DNA from 3 places in the Pantoea sp. PGP6 genome. Region 2 is predicted to be linked to each of the others. Evidence: predicted binding sites of a transcription regulator. Region 2 holds the regulator's gene; each other region holds the start of a gene.
What was found. Region 2 encodes PhoB, which activates phosphate uptake and scavenging genes when phosphate is short. Its sites were predicted from a motif close to CTGTCATAAAACTGNCNNAT; they were not measured.

Region 1 (3,280 bases), 3.1 Mb from region 2:
GCGCCTTCAACCGCAATGGCGAAGCCTTTGATAAGGGTGAAACCTTTTCCGGCGTACCGTATGAGGTGGCGCTGGAGGCGGTAGAGGAGATTCGTCGTTACGTGCCGGGCGACATCAGCATGGCGATGCTGGCGCTGCGCTGGATCCTGATGAACGACGATGTCAGCGTGGTGATCCCCGGCGCGAAAAATCGCCAGCAGGCTGAAGACAATGCCCGCGCCAGCAGCGTTGACGCGCTGTCTGACGAGACCATGGCGGCGCTGAAGCAGATTTATCAGGCGAAGATCGCCCCTTACGTGCATCAGCGCTGGTAGTCGCGCGATTTACAACGCCTGGGCGCACGCCCAGGCGGAACTCCACGCCCACTGGAAGTTATATCCCCCCAGCCAGCCGGTCACATCCACCACTTCACCAATGAAATAGAGGCCCGGTACCGTCCGTGCTTCCATGGTTTTCGAAGAGAGCTGGGTGGTATCCACGCCGCCCAGCGTCACTTCAGCAGTGCGATAGCCTTCGGTTCCGTTTGGCTGAATACGCCAGGCGTGCAGCGTCTGCACCAGCTCCGCCTGCTGCTTGCTGTTGAGCTGCTTCAGGGTGATATCGGGCACCACCTTCAGCGTTTGCAGCACCTCCACCAGCCGTTTCGGCAGAATTTTTGCCAGGCTGTTCTTCAGGCTGAGGTTCGGATGCGCCTCACGCTGAACGGTCAGAAAGGCGTCGAGCGGCGTGGCAGGCGACAGATCGATAGTGACGAACTCACCCGGCAGCCAGTAGCTGGAGATCTGCAACACCGCCGGGCCAGAGAGTCCCCGATGGGTAAACAGCATCGCCTCTTTAAAGCGGGTGCCATCCTGCGCGTCGATGGTGGTCTCCAGGGCCACGCCGGACAAAGTCTGTAGCTGTTCCAGCAGCGGCTTATGCAGGGTAAACGGCACCAGCGCAGCGCGCGTCGGGAAGACGGTCAGACCAAACTGTTCAGCAATTTTATAGCCAAACGGCGATGCGCCCAGGCCGGGCATCGACAGACCGCCACTGGCGATGACCAGTTTTTCCGCCTGAACCGTGCTGCCGTTGAGTTGCAGGGTGTAGCCGCTGTCGTCACGCGTCACGCTCAGCACTTCACTGCGTAACCGCAGCGTCACCTGGCCCTTTTCGCACTCGGCCAGCAGCAGATCGACAATCTGCTGAGCGGAATCATCACAAAACAGCTGGCCAAGGGTTTTCTCATGCCAGGCTATCTGGTGACGATTGACCAGATCGATAAAATCCCACTGGGTATAACGCGCCAGCGCCGACTTACAGAAATGAGGGTTATGTGACAGATAGGCCGCCGGTTCAGTGTAGAGATTGGTGAAGTTGCAGCGCCCTCCGCCCGACATCAGGATCTTACGTCCCGGCTTTTTGCCGTTATCCAGCAGCAATACGCGACGCCCGCGCTGTCCGGCCTGGGCGGCACAGAACAGCCCTGCGGCCCCGGCACCAATGATGATAACGTCAAACTGTTCCACGGCGGTTTACTCACTTAATCGGAAAGGCGCAGATTGTAGTGATCTGCTCACTGAGACGCCAGCGTCAAAAATTTGCCGTAAATGTGTCATAATGTAACTGACTAATATCTGGGCCTTTTTCCCCCTTTAACCCGGCTACGTTACTGCTAAAGGTCAAATTAAGGCTATATTTTCCTTTCCCATACAGCACGTTGTCGCGGATAATGCGCCGCGTTCATGTCCTCCAAAAATGGCGTAACGTTTATGCTACATCTGTTTGCTGGTCTAGACCTCAGTACTGGCCTGTTATTGGTTCTTGCCCTGCTGTTTGTATTGTTTTACGAAGCAATCAACGGCTTCCACGACACGGCCAACGCAGTTGCGACGGTCATCTATACGCGTGCCATGCGTGCCCAGCTTGCTGTGGTTATGGCAGGCGTCTTTAACTTTTTTGGCGTGCTACTCGGTGGATTGAGTGTCGCCTATGCCATTGTTCATATGCTCCCCACCGATCTGTTATTAAATGTTGGATCGGCTCACGGTCTCGCCATGGTGTTTTCTATGCTGCTGGCGGCGATTATCTGGAATCTCGGCACCTGGTATCTGGGTCTGCCGGCATCCAGCTCCCATACCCTGATCGGCGCCATTATTGGTATCGGTCTGACCAACGCCCTGATGACCGGTACCTCGGTGGTTGATGCACTCAACATCCCGAAAGTGCTGAACATCTTCCTGTCTCTGATCCTGTCGCCGATTGTCGGCCTGGCGATCGCCGGTGGCCTGATCTTTATTCTGCGTCGTTACTGGAGCAGCACCAAAAAGCGTGCCCGCATCCATATGACGCCAGCCGACCGCGAAAAGATCGACGGCAAGAAAAAGCCGCCGTTCTGGACCCGCATCGCCCTGATTGTTTCAGCGATCGGCGTCAGCTATTCGCATGGCGCGAATGACGGCCAGAAAGGCATCGGTCTGATTATGCTGGTGTTGATCGGCGTGGCTCCGGCCGGCTTCGTGGTAAACATGAATGCCTCGGGCTACGACATCACCCGGACCCGCGATGCGGTCAATCATCTGGAGCAGTATTATCAGCAGCACAACGCTTCGCTGACGCATATCATCCAGATGGCGCCGCCTAAGCTGCCGACGCCGGAAGAAGTGCCATCAACCAGCCCGCAGGAGTTCCACTGTGACAGCGCCCGCGCGTTACAGGCGGTTCAGCGCGCACAGGTGCTGCTGAATAATCTGCAAAGTTACGATCAGCTGACGGTGGATCAGCGCGGCCAGATGCGTCGCCTGCTGCTGTGTATCTCAGATACGGCGGACAAAGCGGCCAAGCTGCCGGAAACCACCCCGGACGATCAGCGCTTCCTCAATAAGCTGAAAGGCGATCTGCTTGGCACCATCGAGTATGCGCCGGTCTGGATTATCGTTGCGGTTGCGTTAGCGCTCGGCACCGGCACCATGATTGGCTGGCGTCGTGTTGCCACCACCATTGGTGAGAAGATTGGTAAAAAAGGCATGACCTATGCACAGGGAATGTCAGCCCAGGTCACGGCAGCGCTCTCTATCGGCGTCGCCAGCTATACCGGAATGCCGGTTTCGACCACCCACATCCTCTCTTCGTCAGTCGCCGGTACCATGCTGGTTGACGGCGGCGGATTGCAGAGCCGGACCATCAAAAACATCGCCATGGCGTGGATCTTCACGCTGCCGGTATGTATTGTGCTGTCAGGTTCGCTCTACTGGATTGCCTTAAAACTGGTGTAATGCCAGCGAGATCAGAGGGCGACGCA
Region 2 (3,280 bases):
GCGTCAAGCTGACGCGGCGTTATCTGCTGCAGCGGATTGCGCTGATTGACCACCACCACCAGCGCATCCATCGCTACCGGTACCGCCAGCGGAGGATAACCATAGCGCGCTTCAAACGCCTGCCGTTCATCCGCCTGCATCGGGCGGCTCATTGGTCCGAGCTGCGCCGCACCGGCAGCCAGCGCAGTCGGCGCGGTCGACGATCCGGATGCCTGCACCTGCACATTGACGCCCGGAGCCTGCCGACTGAAGTCCTCGCCCCACAGCGTCATCAGGTAGCCCAGGGTATCAGACCCGACGCTGCTAAGGTTGCCCGACAGCGCGCCGGGCTGTGCCAGCGCCATGCCCGGCAATAAAATGACCATCAACAAAACAAGTGCGCGCATCAAGCAGATCCGTCAGCCATTAATGGAGGGCATTCTCCTGCATCCCACTGCTGGCAATCAACCTTGCCGGCAAGGTAAAGGTAAAACAGGTCTCCTGATGCGGCACGCTGGTGATATCCAGCCGCGCATTATGGTGGCTCAGGGCATGTTTCACGATCGCCAGCCCCAGTCCGCTGCCGCCGGTCGCCCGCGATCGCGCCTTATCGACCCGGTAGAAACGCTCGGTGAGACGGGGAATATGTTCAGCCGCAATGCCCGGTCCGTTATCGCACACCCGAAACGTTGCGCCCTGCTTACTGCGCAGCCAGCTGATATCAATGCGCGTGCCCTCCGGCGTGTGGTTTACCGCGTTGTAGACCAGGTTGGAGATGGCGCTGCGCAGCTGTTCATCGTTGCCAAAGACTTTCAGATGCGGATCGGTATGGAAATGGATGTCGTGACGTCCGCCGCTCAGGGTGGCGGCCTCGTGTTGCAGCAGCCGGAGCATCACCGGCACATCGACCTTCTCTTTCAGATCGATCGCGGGCGCAGCTTCAATCCGCGACAGCGTCAGCAGCTGCTTGACCAGGCTGTCCATGCGGCGCGTCTGCTCCGACATGGTATGCAGCGCCTTGCCGCGTGAACGCTCGTTCATCACCGAGTCATTCATCATCTCCAGATAGCCCTGCAGCACCGTCAGCGGGGTACGCAGTTCATGGCTGACGTTGGCAAAGAAGTTACGGCGCGCCCCTTCCAGCTGGTGCATCTGGGTGACGTCACGCGCCACCAGCAGCCACTGCCCTTCACTGTAGGGCATGACGCGAAATTCCATGTGGTACTGGTTATTCAGCACCAGCGTCAGGGGTTTGTCGAAGTCACGCTGGCGGATATAGCGCGAGAATTCCGGATAACGCAGCAGGTTGAGGATGTTCTGGCCATTATCTTCCGGCCAGCGTAGCCCGAGATGCTGTTGCGCCAGCCCGTTGCACCAGAAAATGGTGCCCTCTTCGGTGGTGAGGATCACCGCATCTGGCAGCGACTCAGCGCCGCTGCGAAAGCGTTTAATCAGGTTGCCGAGTTCACGCCGCCGCCGCCGGTTGCGTAACTGCATCTGGTAGAGCCCGTAAAACAGCGGTTCCCAGCTGGCCCGCCCAGCCGGCGGCGTCATAGTGCGATCGAGCCACAACCAGTGCGACAGGCGCATCAGGTTATGGAAATGCCACAGCAGCACCGCCAGTACGCTCAGCAACAGCAGCCACGGCAGATAACCGAACAGCAGGCCAAGCAGCAGCGCAGGCAGACACGCCAGCAGCAGTTCTGACAGTAATCTCTTCCAGGAGAGGCGTTCCAGCACGGTGAAAACTCCGTTTAGTAGCGGGCAGAGAAACGATACCCTGTTCCACGGACGGTTTGTACCATGCGATCGTGGCCGGAGACTTCCAGCGCTTTACGTAAACGGCGAATGTGAACATCGACGGTGCGATCTTCGACATACACGTTGGTGCCCCAGACATGGTTCAGCAGCTGCTCGCGGCTGTAAACCCGCTCCGGGTGCGTCATAAAGAAGTGCAGTAGTTTATATTCGGTAGGGCCCATTTCCAGCGGCGTGGTTTCGGACATCACCCGATGCGAGGAGGGATCCAGACTCAGTCCCTGCATCTCAATCACCTCTTCCACCGCCATCGGTGAAATACGGCGCATGACGGCTTTGATGCGCGCCATCAGCTCTTTTGGCGAGAAGGGCTTGGTGATGTAATCGTCAGCGCCGACTTCCAGCCCACGCACCCGGTCCTCTTCTTCACCACGTGCGGTGAGCATCATCACCGGAATATCGCGGGTCATCGCTTCGCGTTTCAGATGCTTAATAAACTGAATGCCGCTGCCGCCGGGTAACATCCAGTCCAGCAGAATCAAATCGGGCCAGGGTTCAATCAGCTTCCCCACTGCGCTGTCATAATCTTCCGCCTCAATTGGCTGATAGTCGTTCTGCTCCAGAACAAAGCACAACATTTCACGGATTGGGGCTTCATCTTCCACAACCAAAATGCGCTTAGCCATTATTACTCCTGCTGATATGACGGCTGTCACTGAGATTCGCGGCGCCATTATGCGTCAGATTTGTGACACTTTTATGAAAAACATAACCGCTCATTCAGGCCAGTGGTAATCAATTATGACAGCGCAGCGACAATTTTTCGCTTTGGCCGCAGAGCCAGTATAATCGCCGGGCGAATTACAACGGCAGGGAGTTTTATGCGCATCATTCATACTGCGGACTGGCATCTGGGGCAGTTCTTTTACAACAAGAGTCGGGCGGCGGAACATCAGGCGTTTCTTGACTGGTTGTTGATCCAGATTGAACAGCATCAGGTGGATGCGTTAATCGTTGCGGGCGATCTGTTCGATACCGGCACCCCGCCCAGCTACGCGCGCGAAATGTTCAACCGCTTTGTGGTGGCGCTGCAGCCCAGCGGCTGTCAGCTGATTGTGCTGGCGGGCAATCACGACTCGGTGGCGACGCTCAATGAGTCACGCGAACTGCTCGCCTGCCTGAATACCCGGGTGATCGCCACGCCTCAGACCAACAGCGATGTGCTGCTGCTCACCACCCGTCAGGGCGAGCCGGGCGTGCTGCTGTGCGCCATTCCTTATCTGCGACCGCGCGATATTCTGCGCAGCCGCGCCGGACAGTCCGGACGCGACAAGCAGACCTCGCTGCTGGAGGCGATTGCTCACCATTATCAGCAGCGCGTGGCTGCTGCGCGGGCGCTGGAGCCGGCTCTGCCAATCGTGGCTACCGGTCACCTCACCACCGTCGGCGTCAGCCAGAGCGACTCGGTGCGTGACATCTATATCGGCACGCTGGACGCCTTCCCGGCCTCCGCGTTCCCGGACGTGGATTACATCGCGCTCGG
Region 3 (3,280 bases), 3.3 Mb from region 2:
ATATTCAGCAAACAGCGGCGCAAACACGAACAGGCCCCACATGCCATAGACAATGCTGGGGATCGCGGCCAGCAGCTCAATGGCGGTACCCAGCGGGCGACGCAGCCAGCCTGGCGCGAGTTCGGTCAGGAACAGCGCGATACCAAAACTGACCGGCACGGCAATAATCAGCGCGATGATAGAGGTGACGAGGGTGCCGTAAATCGGTACCAGCGCACCAAATTGTTCGTTGGGGGCATCCCAGGTTTTGGTCCACAAAAAGGAGAAACCAAACTTCTGAATGCTTGGCCATGAGGAGATGATCAGGGAGACGATAATGCCGCCCATCAGCAACAGGACGATCAGCGCGGCAAGCTTGACCAGCGCACCAAATATTCTGTCACCTTGCTTGCCTGGGGCTTTGAATGCCGGCTTGGTTGCAGCCATAGAAGTCTCAGTCTTCAGGAGTTATCAGGGCGGCAGTACGCCGCCCGTTGGGTCTGACCGAACCGGAGTCCGGCCAGGGTCGGTCAATTACTGATAAAGCGCCTTACCAGAACTGTCTTTGATATTGGCTTTCCAGGCAGCGCGAATCTGCTCGGTCACGCTCTCTGGCAGGGCGGCATAATCCAGCGCGGTAGCGGTTTTGCTGCCGTTTTTGTATGCCCAGTCAAAGAACTTCAGCACTTCGCTGCCTTTGGCCGCATTAGCCTGATCTTTGTAAACCAGGATAAAGGTGGTGGAAGAGATAGGCCAGGCATCCGCGCCTTTCTGGAAGGTCAGGTCCTGAGCAAATGATTTGCTCCAGTCTGCGCCTTTCGCCGCGTTGCTGAAGCTGGTTTCGCCTGGGGCGACCGGTTTGCCATCAGCGTCCATCAGTTTGGTGTAGGTCAGGTTGTTCTGTTTGGCGTAGGCGTATTCCACATAGCCGATTGAACCCGGCAGACGCTGTACAAACGCAGCCACGCCGTCGTTGCCTTTGCCACCCAGACCGACCGGCCAGTTTACGGTGTTGCCTTTACCGATTTTGCTGTTCCAGTCCGGGTTCACTTTCGCCAGGTAGCTGGTGAAGACAAACGAAGTACCGGAACCATCAGCGCGGCGTACCACGTTGATATTAGTCTCTGGCAGTTTCACGCCCGGGTTCAGTTTAGCGATCGCCGGATCGTTCCACTTTTTGATGGTGCCGAGGTAGATGTCGCCGACGGTTTTACCGTCCAGCGTCAGTTCACCTGATTTGATGCCCGGCAGGTTAACCGCCAGCACCACGCCGCCGATCACCGTCGGGAACTGGAACAGGCCATTTTTCTGCAGATCTTCATCTTTCATTGGCGCATCGGACGCACCGAAATCGACGGTTTTGGCGATGATTTGTTTCACGCCGCCAGATGAACCGATGCCCTGGTAGTTAACTTTACTACCGGTGGCTTGCTGATACTCTGCTGCCCACTTGGCATAAACCGGCGCCGGGAACGTCCCGCCTGCGCCCGTCAGATCGGTGGCCGCAAAAGCAGATACCGCGCTGACTGCAAAGGTGGCGGCGAGGATTCGGGCTACGGTGCTACGCATCAGTGTCATGTTCCCTCCAGGGGAGAAAATTCAGGCTCGGGGCCGTTTTAGTAAGAGTCAGTGATTGCTGCAGGAGGGAAAATAGGACAGTTTGATGACAGTGAAATGTACGAAATATGACAGTTATATGACAGCAGGCAAAAATGAAGCGGGCCCGCGACCGGGCCCACTTTGTTATTCTACGGTAACCGATTTCGCCAGGTTACGCGGCTGATCGACGTCAGTGCCTTTGATCAGCGCGACGTGATACGACAGTAGCTGCAACGGCACGGTATAGAAGATTGGCGCAATCACCTCTTCAACGTGGGGCAGCGGGATAATCTTCATCCCGTCACTGTCGCTGAAGCCCGCATCCTGATCGGCAAACACATACAGCAGACCGCCGCGTGCCCGCACCTCTTCGATGTTGGATTTGAGCTTCTCCAGCAGTTCGTTGTTGGGTGCCACCACGATCACCGGCATATCGGCATCAATCAGCGCCAGCGGGCCGTGCTTCAGCTCGCCCGCCGCATAGGCTTCGGCGTGAATGTAGGAGATCTCCTTCAGCTTCAGCGCCCCTTCCATGGCGATCGGATACTGATCGCCGCGGCCGAGGAACAGCGCATGATGCTTATCTGAGAAGCCCTCTGCCAGATTTTCAATCAGCTTATCCTGCGCCAGCATCTGTTCGATCCGGCTGGGCAGCGCCTGCAGCGCATGGACAATCTCATGCTCGGTTTCCGCCGCCATGCCTTTCAGCCGGCCCAGCTTCGCCACCAGCATCAGTAACACTGCCAGCTGCGTAGTAAAGGCTTTGGTCGAGGCAACACCGATTTCGGTGCCCGCTTTGGTCATCAGCGCCAAATCAGATTCCCGCACCAGCGACGAACCGGCCACGTTACACACCGCCAGGGAACCGAGATAGCCCAGCTCTTTGGAGAGACGCAGCGCTGCCAGGGTATCGGCCGTTTCGCCCGATTGCGATAAGGTGATCAGCAGGCTGTTTTTCCGCACCGCCGACTTGCGGTAGCGAAACTCAGAGGCGATCTCGACATCACACGGAATATTGGCCAGCGACTCAAACCAGTAGCGTGACACCATACCGGAGTTATACGAGGTGCCGCAGGCGATAATCTGGATATGCTCCACCTGCGCCAGCAGCGCTTCTGCACCTGCGCCCAGCTCGCTGAGATCGACCTGGCCGTGACTGAAACGGCCGCTCAGGGTGCTTTTCAGCGCCATCGGCTGCTCGTAGATCTCTTTCTGCATGTAATGGCGGTAGATGCCTTTGTCACCGGCATCATACTGCAGGGTCGATTCGATCTCTGCGCGCGTCACCGGTTTACCAGTACGATCAACGATGGTCACATCGCGACGGCTGATTTCAGCGATATCACCCTCTTCCAGATAGATGAACCGACGCGTCACCGGCAGCAGCGCCAGCTGATCGGAGGCAATAAAGTTCTCGCCCACGCCACGGCCAATCACCAGCGGGCTGCCGGAGCGTGCCGCCACCAGCAGCGACGGATCGCGGCTGTCCATGATCACCATGCCATAGGCGCCGCGCAGTTGCGGGATGACGCGTAGCACCACTTCACGCAGCGTTCCGCCCTGCTTCTGCTCCCAGTGAACCAGATGCGCCACCACTTCGGTGTCGGTTTCAGAGGCAAACACGTAACCACGCTCGATCATCGCAGCGCGCAGCGGCTCATGGTTTTCAATGATGCCGTTGTGCACGATAACGATGTGCTCA

Region 1: a site for PhoB is predicted at 1,581-1,600, ahead of pitA (inorganic phosphate transporter PitA). Genes of this name have one in related genera too.
Region 3: a site for PhoB is predicted at 1,663-1,682, ahead of pstS (phosphate ABC transporter substrate-binding protein PstS). Genes of this name have one in related genera too.

What each region holds. Positions count from the first base shown of each region.
Region 1 covers NZ_JBQBMA010000001.1:289,155-292,434, reverse strand. Annotated here, with positions in the region: gene ACLIBF_RS01345 (aldo/keto reductase) at 1-314, shown strand, start outside; gene ACLIBF_RS01340 (BaiN/RdsA family NAD(P)/FAD-dependent oxidoreductase) at 324-1,508, opposite strand; gene pitA (inorganic phosphate transporter PitA) at 1,752-3,254, shown strand.
Region 2 covers NZ_JBQBMA010000001.1:3,371,831-3,375,110, forward strand. Annotated here, with positions in the region: gene ACLIBF_RS16465 (PstS family phosphate ABC transporter substrate-binding protein) at 1-386, opposite strand, end outside; gene phoR (phosphate regulon sensor histidine kinase PhoR) at 406-1,719, opposite strand; gene phoB (phosphate response regulator transcription factor PhoB) at 1,734-2,423, opposite strand; gene sbcD (exonuclease subunit SbcD) at 2,619-3,280, shown strand, end outside.
Region 3 covers NZ_JBQBMA010000001.1:52,432-55,711, forward strand. Annotated here, with positions in the region: gene pstC (phosphate ABC transporter permease PstC) at 1-426, opposite strand, end outside; gene pstS (phosphate ABC transporter substrate-binding protein PstS) at 514-1,557, opposite strand; gene glmS (glutamine--fructose-6-phosphate transaminase (isomerizing)) at 1,723-3,280, opposite strand, start outside.